DNA from 4 places in the Roseateles sp. GW821-FHT03B02 genome. Region 2 is predicted to be linked to each of the others. Evidence: predicted binding sites of a transcription regulator. Region 2 holds the regulator's gene; each other region holds the start of a gene.
What was found. The regulator LexA, encoded in region 2, represses DNA repair genes until DNA is damaged. The targets are predictions, from matches to a motif close to ACTGTATNNNNATACAGT.
Positions count from the first base shown of each region.

Region 1: a site for LexA is predicted at 1,028-1,045, ahead of dinB (DNA polymerase IV). Genes of this name have one in related genera too.
Region 3: a site for LexA is predicted at 1,035-1,052, ahead of recA (recombinase RecA). Genes of this name have one in related genera too.
Region 4: a site for LexA is predicted at 1,063-1,080, ahead of AC07VX_RS26360 (putative DNA modification/repair radical SAM protein). Genes of this name have one in related genera too.

Region 1 is NZ_JBWKUV010000009.1:222,445-224,643, forward strand. It holds gene AC07VX_RS22265 (aldo/keto reductase) at 1-122, shown strand, start outside; gene AC07VX_RS22270 (PEP-CTERM sorting domain-containing protein) at 133-840, opposite strand; gene dinB (DNA polymerase IV) at 1,058-2,199, shown strand, end outside.
Region 2 is NZ_JBWKUV010000002.1:126,674-128,872, forward strand. It holds gene AC07VX_RS06810 (HAD-IA family hydrolase) at 1-658, shown strand, start outside; RNA gene ssrA (transfer-messenger RNA) at 672-1,044, shown strand; gene lexA (transcriptional repressor LexA) at 1,126-1,797, opposite strand; gene AC07VX_RS06825 (asparaginase) at 1,864-2,199, shown strand, end outside.
Region 3 is NZ_JBWKUV010000010.1:182,782-184,980, forward strand. It holds gene AC07VX_RS23630 (sensor histidine kinase) at 1-213, opposite strand, end outside; gene AC07VX_RS23635 (response regulator) at 217-888, opposite strand; gene recA (recombinase RecA) at 1,090-2,127, shown strand; gene AC07VX_RS23645 (regulatory protein RecX) at 2,140-2,199, shown strand, end outside.
Region 4 is NZ_JBWKUV010000017.1:18,529-20,727, reverse strand. It holds gene lplT (lysophospholipid transporter LplT) at 1-926, opposite strand, end outside; gene AC07VX_RS26360 (putative DNA modification/repair radical SAM protein) at 1,087-2,199, shown strand, end outside.

The DNA.
Region 1 (2,199 bases), on a different contig from region 2:
CGGCGCAGGTGGACGAGAACGTCAGCGCCGCCGACCTCGCCGCCCTGCCCGCGCCGCTGATGCAGTCCCTCGCCGACCTCTACCTGCGGCGCATCGCGCCGCAGGTGCACGCGCTCTGGTGAAGCGAATCCCTCATCCGCCGCGCCGGCGACGCGCCGCCAGCGCGCCGAGAGCGAGGCCGGCCAGTGCCAGGCTGTCCGGCTCTGGAATCGTTGCAGCGGTCGGCGCAAAGGTACTGAAGAGACCGGAGATATGAGCGTGGTTCAGGTCGGCCACGTCCATCAGGCCCGTGAAGTCGTAGTGGGTGGCGTCGGTGTCAAGGAACATGAAGTAGGACGACTTGCCGGCACCCAGGCCGAGCAGCGCTCCCGCAGCATCCACATGGCCGAAATTGAAATTGAAATCGCTGCTCAAGGCGCCCGTGAAGCGATTTGCCGTGGTGGGCGCGACGTCGCCCAGGCTGTCCGAGCGCCAGTTCACGAAGTAGTTCGTCGTGAACAGGTTTCCCAGCCGGAGGCTGCCGAGATCATCCGCCGAGGTGGCATCGCTGAAGACGCGCCAGTAGAAGTCCACCGTGCCGTCGACGGCACGCATCACGCGCGACTGGATGCTGCCCGACACCGTGCCATTGGCACCGGCGAAGCTGAAACCATCCGTCCGGTCTTCGATGATGCTGCCGGCCAGTTGCGGCTCGGCGAGCGACGTGGTGCCGGTGGGCAGGGCGATAGTGCTGCCGGCCAGCAGCAGATCGGCCCTGGCCAGGCCAGATGACGCCAGTGCCAGGAGGCCCAGCGAGCCGGCGATCAGGGACTTTCGAAACGCGGTGGACTGTTCTGACATGGGACCTCCTCGGCCTCGGTGACGTTGGTGCCTGCAGGGTAGGACGGCCGCCTCTGACCTGCTCCCCCTAACTGCCCGGGCTGCCCCACGGACATCGGGGTGATGACGGTGCCGACGAGGATGCCGCCCACCTTCAACCCGGTGGGATCTCGGGGTCGAGGTCCTTGCCAGCGGGCTGCTGCCAGGCCCTGTCTTTATTCCCAGTGACAATCGAGGCATGCTGCAGCCCGATCGCTGGATCGCCCACCTCGACATGGATGCCTTCTACGCGTCTGTGGAGTTGCTGCGCTATCCGCAGCTCAAGGGTGAGGCCGTCGTCATCGGTGGCCGGCGGGCCGATGTGCCGCGGCAGCTCGAAGACGGCTCCTGGTGCTATTCCAGGCTGCGCGACTACACCGGCCGCGGCGTCGTCACCACCTCCACCTACGCTGCGCGCGACCTCGGCGTGTTCTCGGCCATGGGTCTGATGAAGGCCGCGCTGCGCGCGCCTGACGCCATCCTGCTGCCGGCCGATTTCGAGTCCTACCGCAAGTACTCCAGGCTGTTCAAGGCCGCCGTGGCTGAGGTCGCGCCCGTCATCGAGGACCGCGGCATCGACGAGATCTACATCGACCTGAGCGACGTGCCCGGCGTGCGCGACGCCGTCGGCCATGACCCGCTGGGCGGTGTGAAGGCGGTGGCGCGCGAGATCAAGAACTCGGTCTGGCGCGCTACGGGCCTGACCTGCTCCATCGGCATCACGCCCAACAAGCTGCTCAGCAAGATCGCCAGCGAGCTGGACAAGCCCGACGGCATCTCCGTGCTGACGCTGGACGACATCCCCACCCGCGTGTGGCCGCTGGCCGTTCGCAAGATCAACGGCATCGGCCCCAAGGCGGGCGACAAGCTCGTCAAGCTCGGCCTGGAGACCGTGGGCGACATCGCCGCCGCCTCGCCCGCCTGGCTGGTCGAGCAGTTCGGCGAAAGCTACGGCCACTGGCTGCACAACGCCGCGCACGGCCGCGACTCGCGCCCCGTCGTCACCCACAGCGAGCCCGTGTCCATCAGCCGCGAAACCACCTTCGAGCGCGACCTGAGCGCCGTGCACGACAAGGCCCTGCTCGGCCAGATCATGGACGAGCTCTGCGAGAGCCTGTCGCGCGACCTCGCCCGCAAGCGCTACGCGGGCAAGACGGTGGGCATCAAGCTGCGCTTCGAAGGCTTCGTCACCGTCACGCGCGACCAGACGCTCAAGACCCCCATCACCAGCGCCGCCGACATCCGCCATGCCGCGGGCCTGTGCCTCAAGCGCGTCAGGTTCGACAAGCGGCTGCGCCTGATGGGCGTGCGCATCGGCAATCTCGTGCATGCCAGCGAGGT
Region 2 (2,199 bases):
CTGGTCGCAGCTGCGGGCGGTGTTGTTCGATCTCGACGGCACGCTGATCGACAGCGCCGGCGATCTGGCGCGCGCTGCTAACGCCATGCGGCTCGAACGTGGCTTGGCGCCGCAGCCGCTGTCGCAGTACCGTCCGCACGGTGGTTCGGGGGCGCGCGGCATGCTCGCGCAAGCCTTCGGCGTTGCTCCGGGCGAGTCGACCTACGACGAGCTCAAGCGTGAGTTCCTCGATCGCTACGAGGGATTGATGTACGACACCACGGCGCCCTTTGAAGGTATCGAGGTCGAGTTGGCCGGCTTGGTGGCGGCTGGTCTGGCCTGGGGCATCGTCACCAACAAGGCTGAGCGTTTTGCGCTCCCGCTGGTGGCGGCTCTGGGGTTGCGCGCGGGGGCCGTCATCGGTGGCGACACCACGGGCCACACCAAACCTCATCCGGCACCGTTGATTGAAGCGGCGCGCCGCCTGGACGTTGCGCCCGCGACCTGTCTCTACGTCGGCGACGATGAGCGCGACATCATCGCCGGCCGCGCCGCCGGCATGACGACTGCTGCGGCCGCCTGGGGCTATCTGGGCCAAAGTGGTGAATTCGCTCATTGGCGTGCCGATCTGGAGCTGTTCTCACCTGGGGAGCTCTTGAAGAAGCTCGGCCTGCCCTAAAATGCGAAGTTCTGGGGCCGACCTGGTTTCGACGTGGGTGCGGATCCGGAGTAGGGCATGCCGAGCACCAGTCCGCTCGTAAAACCACTGGAAACAAAGTAACTGCAAACGACTCTACGTTCGCACTCGCCGCTTAATTGCGGATGAGCTTCTCAACGGCAGGCCGATGGGCCGGGCTGAGTTCCGCAAGGGGCAAGGCTGAGAAGTCACTCACATCGGCTGGCGTCTTGCCGGGTCACTCGGTGGGGCGTGAGATTCAGTGACTGGCGGGAAAGCTAGCGTGCCACTGCGCGAGTTGACCGTGAGATTCAAATCAGCCGGCTAAGCATGTAGATCTGCCCGGTGATGGCTTGCGGACGGGGGTTCAATTCCCCCCGGCTCCACCATCCAAGCAAAAGGCCCGTGTCAGCGACACGGGCCTTTTTCCTTTTCAAGTGCGCCGGGGGGAATTGAACCCCCGTCCGATATCAGTTGAATCCTTGCCCCCGGATCAGGCCGACCGCCAAGCCTTCGATGGCGAAATGCTCGCTGCTCTCGTTGACGCGGATGGGTTCGAAGTCGGGGTTCTCCGGCAGCAGTTCGATGCCCTCCGGGCCGCGCCTGAAACGCTTCACGGTCACCTCCTCGCCGACACGGGCGACGACGATCTGGCCGTTGCGGGCTTCCTTGGCCGACTGCACGGCCAGCAGATCGCCGTCGAGGATGCCGATGTCCTTCATGCTCATGCCCTTGACCTTGAGCAGATAGTCGGGTTTCTTGGCGAACAGGCCGGGCTCGACGGTGTAGGTTTGCTCCACGTGCTCCTGCGCAAGGATGGGGGCTCCGGCGGCAACGCGGCCGATCAGTGGCAGCGTCAACTGCGCGAGGCTGGGAATGGGCAGGCTGAACTGGCGCGCGCGGTTGACGGCGCCGAGCACTTCGGACTTGAGCCGGATGCCACGCGAGGTGCCGCCGACCAGTTCCAGCATGCCCTTGCGAGCGAGCGCCTGCAGGTGCTCCTCGGCAGCGTTGGCGGACTTGAAGCCCAGCTCGGCAGCAATCTCGGCGCGGGTGGGCGGCGCACCGGTGCTTTCGATCGCGTTGCGGACCAGGTCGAAGATCTGCTGCTGGCGGGCGGTAAGCTTGGGTTGGTCTTGCACGGGCGGCCTTCTGAATTGGCTGGAAATTTGTCCAGCACCTGTATTTTCATCCAGGAATCCACAAAATTGCAAACTCCAGCGGATCTGATCGTCATTTTGGGTACCGGCGGCACGATCGCCGGCACGGCCAAGACTGCCAGCGACGGGGTGGGCTACACAGCAGCGCAGCTGGGCATCGATGACTTGCTGGCCGCCGTGCCGGCGTTGGCCGGGCGTCGCCTGGAAGCGCACCAGGTCGCTCAGTTGGACAGCAAGGACATGGACTTCGCCACCTGGCAGCGGCTCGCAACGGCCGTACAGGACCAGCTGCTGCGGCCCGAGGTGGGCGGCATCGTTATCACGCACGGTACCGACACGCTGGAGGAAACGGCCTACTTTCTGCAGCGCGTGCTGGCTCCCGCC
Region 3 (2,199 bases), on a different contig from region 2:
TGGCGGCGCGGTTTCCGCCGCCACCTGCAGCCCGAGGCTGCGCGCCATTTCGCCGAGCTCGCGGTCGTAGGGCCGGCTGGCAATGCCCTGCGCAACCAGCCAGGTCAGCGCGACGCTGATCGGCCAGATCAGCAGCAGCGGGGCGAGCATCCAGTCGAGGATCTCGCCGAACAGCGAGCCCTGCTGGGGGCTGACGCCGTCTTTGTTGGGCATCGATTAAGAGGCGATCTTTTCGAGGCAGTAGCCCAGGCCGCGCACGGTCGCGATGCGGATCGGCCCCTGCTCGATCTTCTTGCGCAGCCGGTGGATGTAGACCTCGATGGCGTTGTTCGACACCTCCTCGCCCCACTCGCACAGCCGCTCCACGAGCTGATCCTTGCTGACCAGGCGCCCCGCACGCTGCAGCAGCACCTCCAGCAGCGACAGTTCGCGCGCCGACAGCTCCAGCATCTGCTCATTGATGTAGGCGACGCGACCGGTGGCGTCGAAGGTCAGCGGCCCATGCTTGATGAGGCTGCTGGCCGTGCCCAGGCCGCGGCGCGTCAGTGCCCGCACACGCGCCTCCAGCTCCTGCAGCGAAAAGGGCTTGGCCATGTAGTCGTCGGCGCCCAGGTCCAGCCCCTTGACGCGCTGCTCGACGCTGTCGGCCGCGGTCAGGATCAGCACCGGCATCGTCGAGCCGCGGGCGCGCAGCTTGCGCAGCACCTCCAGCCCGTGCAGGCGCGGCAGGCCCAGGTCCAGGATCACCAGGTCGAACTCATGGGTTGCCAGCGCCGTATCGGCCTCGGTGCCGCTGCTGACCCGGTCCACGGCATAGCCCGAAGCGCGCAGCGCGCGCAACAGCCCGTCGGCCAGTACTTGATCATCTTCCGCAATGAGGATGCGCATCGTCTTGTCTCCTGCGCCGATGTTATGTGCCCAGGCCCCGTGGCCAGCTTGCGAAAGCGCAAGCCTGGCTCACGTCATGAGCCACCCGGCGCGCAAACTCTGCTCAATCCTGAGACGGCTCGCTGCCGCACATCGGGGGACAAACCACTGTACAAACATACAGATTGCCCCATAATTCAGCCATTCCCCACGGAGATTCGCATGGACGCCCCGGTCAAAGCCCTCAACACCGAAAAAGCCAAGGCCCTGCAGGCCGCCCTCGCCCAGATCGAAAAGCAGTTCGGCAAGGGTTCCATCATGCGCCTGGGTGAAGGCGAGGTCATCGAAGACATCCAGGTCGTCTCCACCGGCTCGTTGGGCCTGGACATCGCCCTGGGCGTCGGCGGCCTGCCGCGCGGCCGCGTCGTCGAGATCTACGGTCCGGAATCGTCCGGCAAGACGACGCTGACGCTGCAGGTCATCGCCGAGATGCAAAAGCTCGGCGGCACCGCCGCGTTCATCGACGCCGAGCACGCGCTCGACATCCAGTACGCGCAGAAGCTCGGCGTGAACCTGCAGGAGCTTCTGATCAGCCAGCCCGACACCGGCGAACAGGCGCTGGAGATCGTCGACGCGCTGGTGCGCTCCGGCTCGGTGGACCTCATCGTCGTCGACTCGGTCGCGGCCCTCACGCCCAAGGCCGAGCTCGAAGGCGAGATGGGCGACAGCCTGCCCGGCCTGCAGGCCCGCCTGATGAGCCAGGCCCTGCGCAAGCTCACCGCCACGATCAAGAAGACCAACTGCATGGTCATCTTCATCAACCAGATCCGCATGAAGATCGGCGTCATGTTCGGCTCGCCCGAAACGACCACCGGCGGCAACGCGCTGAAGTTCTACGCCTCCGTGCGCCTGGACATCCGCCGCATCGGCTCGATCAAGAAGGGCGAGGAAGTCATCGGCTCCGAGACCAAGGTCAAGGTTGTCAAGAACAAGGTCAGCCCTCCGTTCAAGACGGCCGAGTTCGACATCCTCTACGGTGAAGGCATCAGCCGCGAGGGCGAGATCGTCGATATGGGCGTGGTCGCCAAGATCGTCGACAAGTCCGGCGCCTGGTACGCCTACAACGGCGAGAAGATCGGCCAGGGCAAGGACAACGCCCGCGAATTCCTGCGCGAGAACCCCGACATCGCCCGCGAGATCGAGAACAAGATCCGTGAATCGCTGGGCGTGGCGTTGCTGAGCGCGCCGGCCGAGGAGTAAACCCGGCTGCCGCTGGTCATGGCGCGCGCGCCGCTATCGCTGAAGGCCCGCGCCATCGGCCTGCTAGCCCAG
Region 4 (2,199 bases), on a different contig from region 2:
ATCTGGGCCACCACCGGCATCAGCAGCCCCAGCACCACCCCAGCCCACAGCCCGTGCCTTGCCTGGTGCAGTGCCAGCCAGCGCCCCGCGGCTGCCGCGCCGCCTATGACCCCGACGGCCACCGCCGCCTGCAGGTACGCCGCCTGGCTCAGCGGCAGGTGCAGCGCCTCGCCGGCCCAGCGCAGCACGGCGAATTGCAGCGTGGCACCCACGCCCCAGAACAGCGTCGTCGCCGCGAGCGACAGGCCGCCCTCGGCGTCGCGCCACAGCCGGCCGTTGGCGGCGCGGAATTCGCGCAGCAGCGTCTTCGGGTCATGCGCTTCGCTGCGCTGGCGCTGGCCGCTGTCGGGGATGCCGGCATTCAGCGCGCTGCTCACCGCATAGATCACCAGCAGCGCGGCCAGCGAGCCGGTCAGCTTGTCGGCCGGCAGATCGAGTCCGTCGCACCAGTCCGCCAACCCCGACCCCAGCCACAGCGGGCTCACCAGAGCGCCGCCCAGCACGGCGCCCAGCAGCGCGGCCGACACCACGCTGATCTCGATCCAGCCGTTGGCCTTCACCAGTGCCTCGGGCGCGGCCAGCTCGGTGATGAGGCCGTACTTGGCCGGCGCGTAGGCCGCCGCCCCCAGGCCCACCACGGCCAGTGCCGCCACGGGGTGCAAGCCCAGGGCCAGCAATGCCAGCCCCGCCATCTTCACGACGTTCATCGCCGCCATCACGCGGCCCTTGGCGAAGGCATCGGCCAGCGGCCCCACCCAGGGCGCCAGCACCACGTAGGCGGCCATGAAGCCCACCTTCAGCAGCGGCGCCCACCACACCGCGAACCCCTGCTGCGCGAGCAGCGCGATGGCCACGATGAGCAGCGCGTTGTCGGCCAGCGCCGAGGCGAACTGCGCCCCGATGACGATGCCGAAGCCGCGGGGCAAAGGGGCCTGCCGGGAGCAGGCGGCAGCGCTGGGGGGGAGGTCGTTCGCGGCGGTATGCACTGGCGCCGCACTGTGGCGGCCAGCCGTGAAGCGGCGATGAAACCTTGCATGACGCGGGGATGAATGCCGCAGGGAATATGTATTTATATACAGTATCGCCATGGAAGTTCAGGACAAGCTCGCCATCCTGGCCGACGCCGCCAAGTACGACGCCTCGTGCGCCAGCAGTGGCACCGAGAAGCGCGACTCGCGCGACGGCAAGAGCCTGGGCTCCACCAGCAACGGCATCTGCCACGCCTACACGCCGGACGGCCGCTGCGTGTCGCTGCTGAAGGTGCTGCTCACCAACTGGTGCGTGTACGACTGCCTCTACTGCATCAACCGCAAGAGCAGCGACGTGCGCCGCGCCCGCTTCGCCATCGACGAGGTGGTGCAGCTCACGCTGTCGTTCTACCGGCGCAATGTCATCGAGGGGCTGTTCCTGTCCAGCGGCATCATCCGCACGCCCGACTACACGATGGAGCAGGTCATCGAGGTGGCGCGCCGGCTGCGCGAGGTGGAGCTCTTCAAGGGTTACATCCACCTCAAGACCATCCCCGACGCGTCGCCCGAGCTGGTGGAGCGTGCCGGCCGCTACGCCGACCGGCTCTCCATCAACGTGGAGCTGCCCAGCGCAGCCAGCCTGAAGCAGCTCGCGCCCGAGAAGGACGCGGGCGGCATCGAGCGCACCATGTCGCGCATCCATCTGCGGCTGCAGGCGGCGCGCGAAGCCCGGCGTGAGGCCGAGGCCGTGCGTGCGCTGCCCGGTGCTGCGGCGCGCGCTGCGCGGCCGCCCAGCTTTGCGCCGGCCGGGCAGAGCACCCAGCTCATCGTCGGCGCCGATGCGTCCGACGACCGTGCCGTGCTGCAGCTCTCTCACCGGCTCTACCGCGGCCAGGGCCTGCGCCGCGTCTACTACTCGGCCTACAGCCCCATCCCGCACGCCAGCGCCGCGCTGCCGCCGCAGGCCGCGCCGCTGCTGCGCGAGCACCGGCTCTACCAGGCCGACTGGCTGATGCGCTTCTACGGCTTCGGCGCCGACGAGATCGTCACCGAAGCCGGCTTCCTGTCGCTGCAGCACGACCCCAAGCTCGCCTGGGCGCTCGCCCACCCCGGCCACTTTCCGCTCGATGTGGACCGCGCGCCGCGCGAAGCGCTGCTGCGCGTGCCGGGCCTCGGCATGGGTTCGGTCGACAAGTTGCTGGCCGCGCGCCAGCACCGCCGCCTGCGCCGA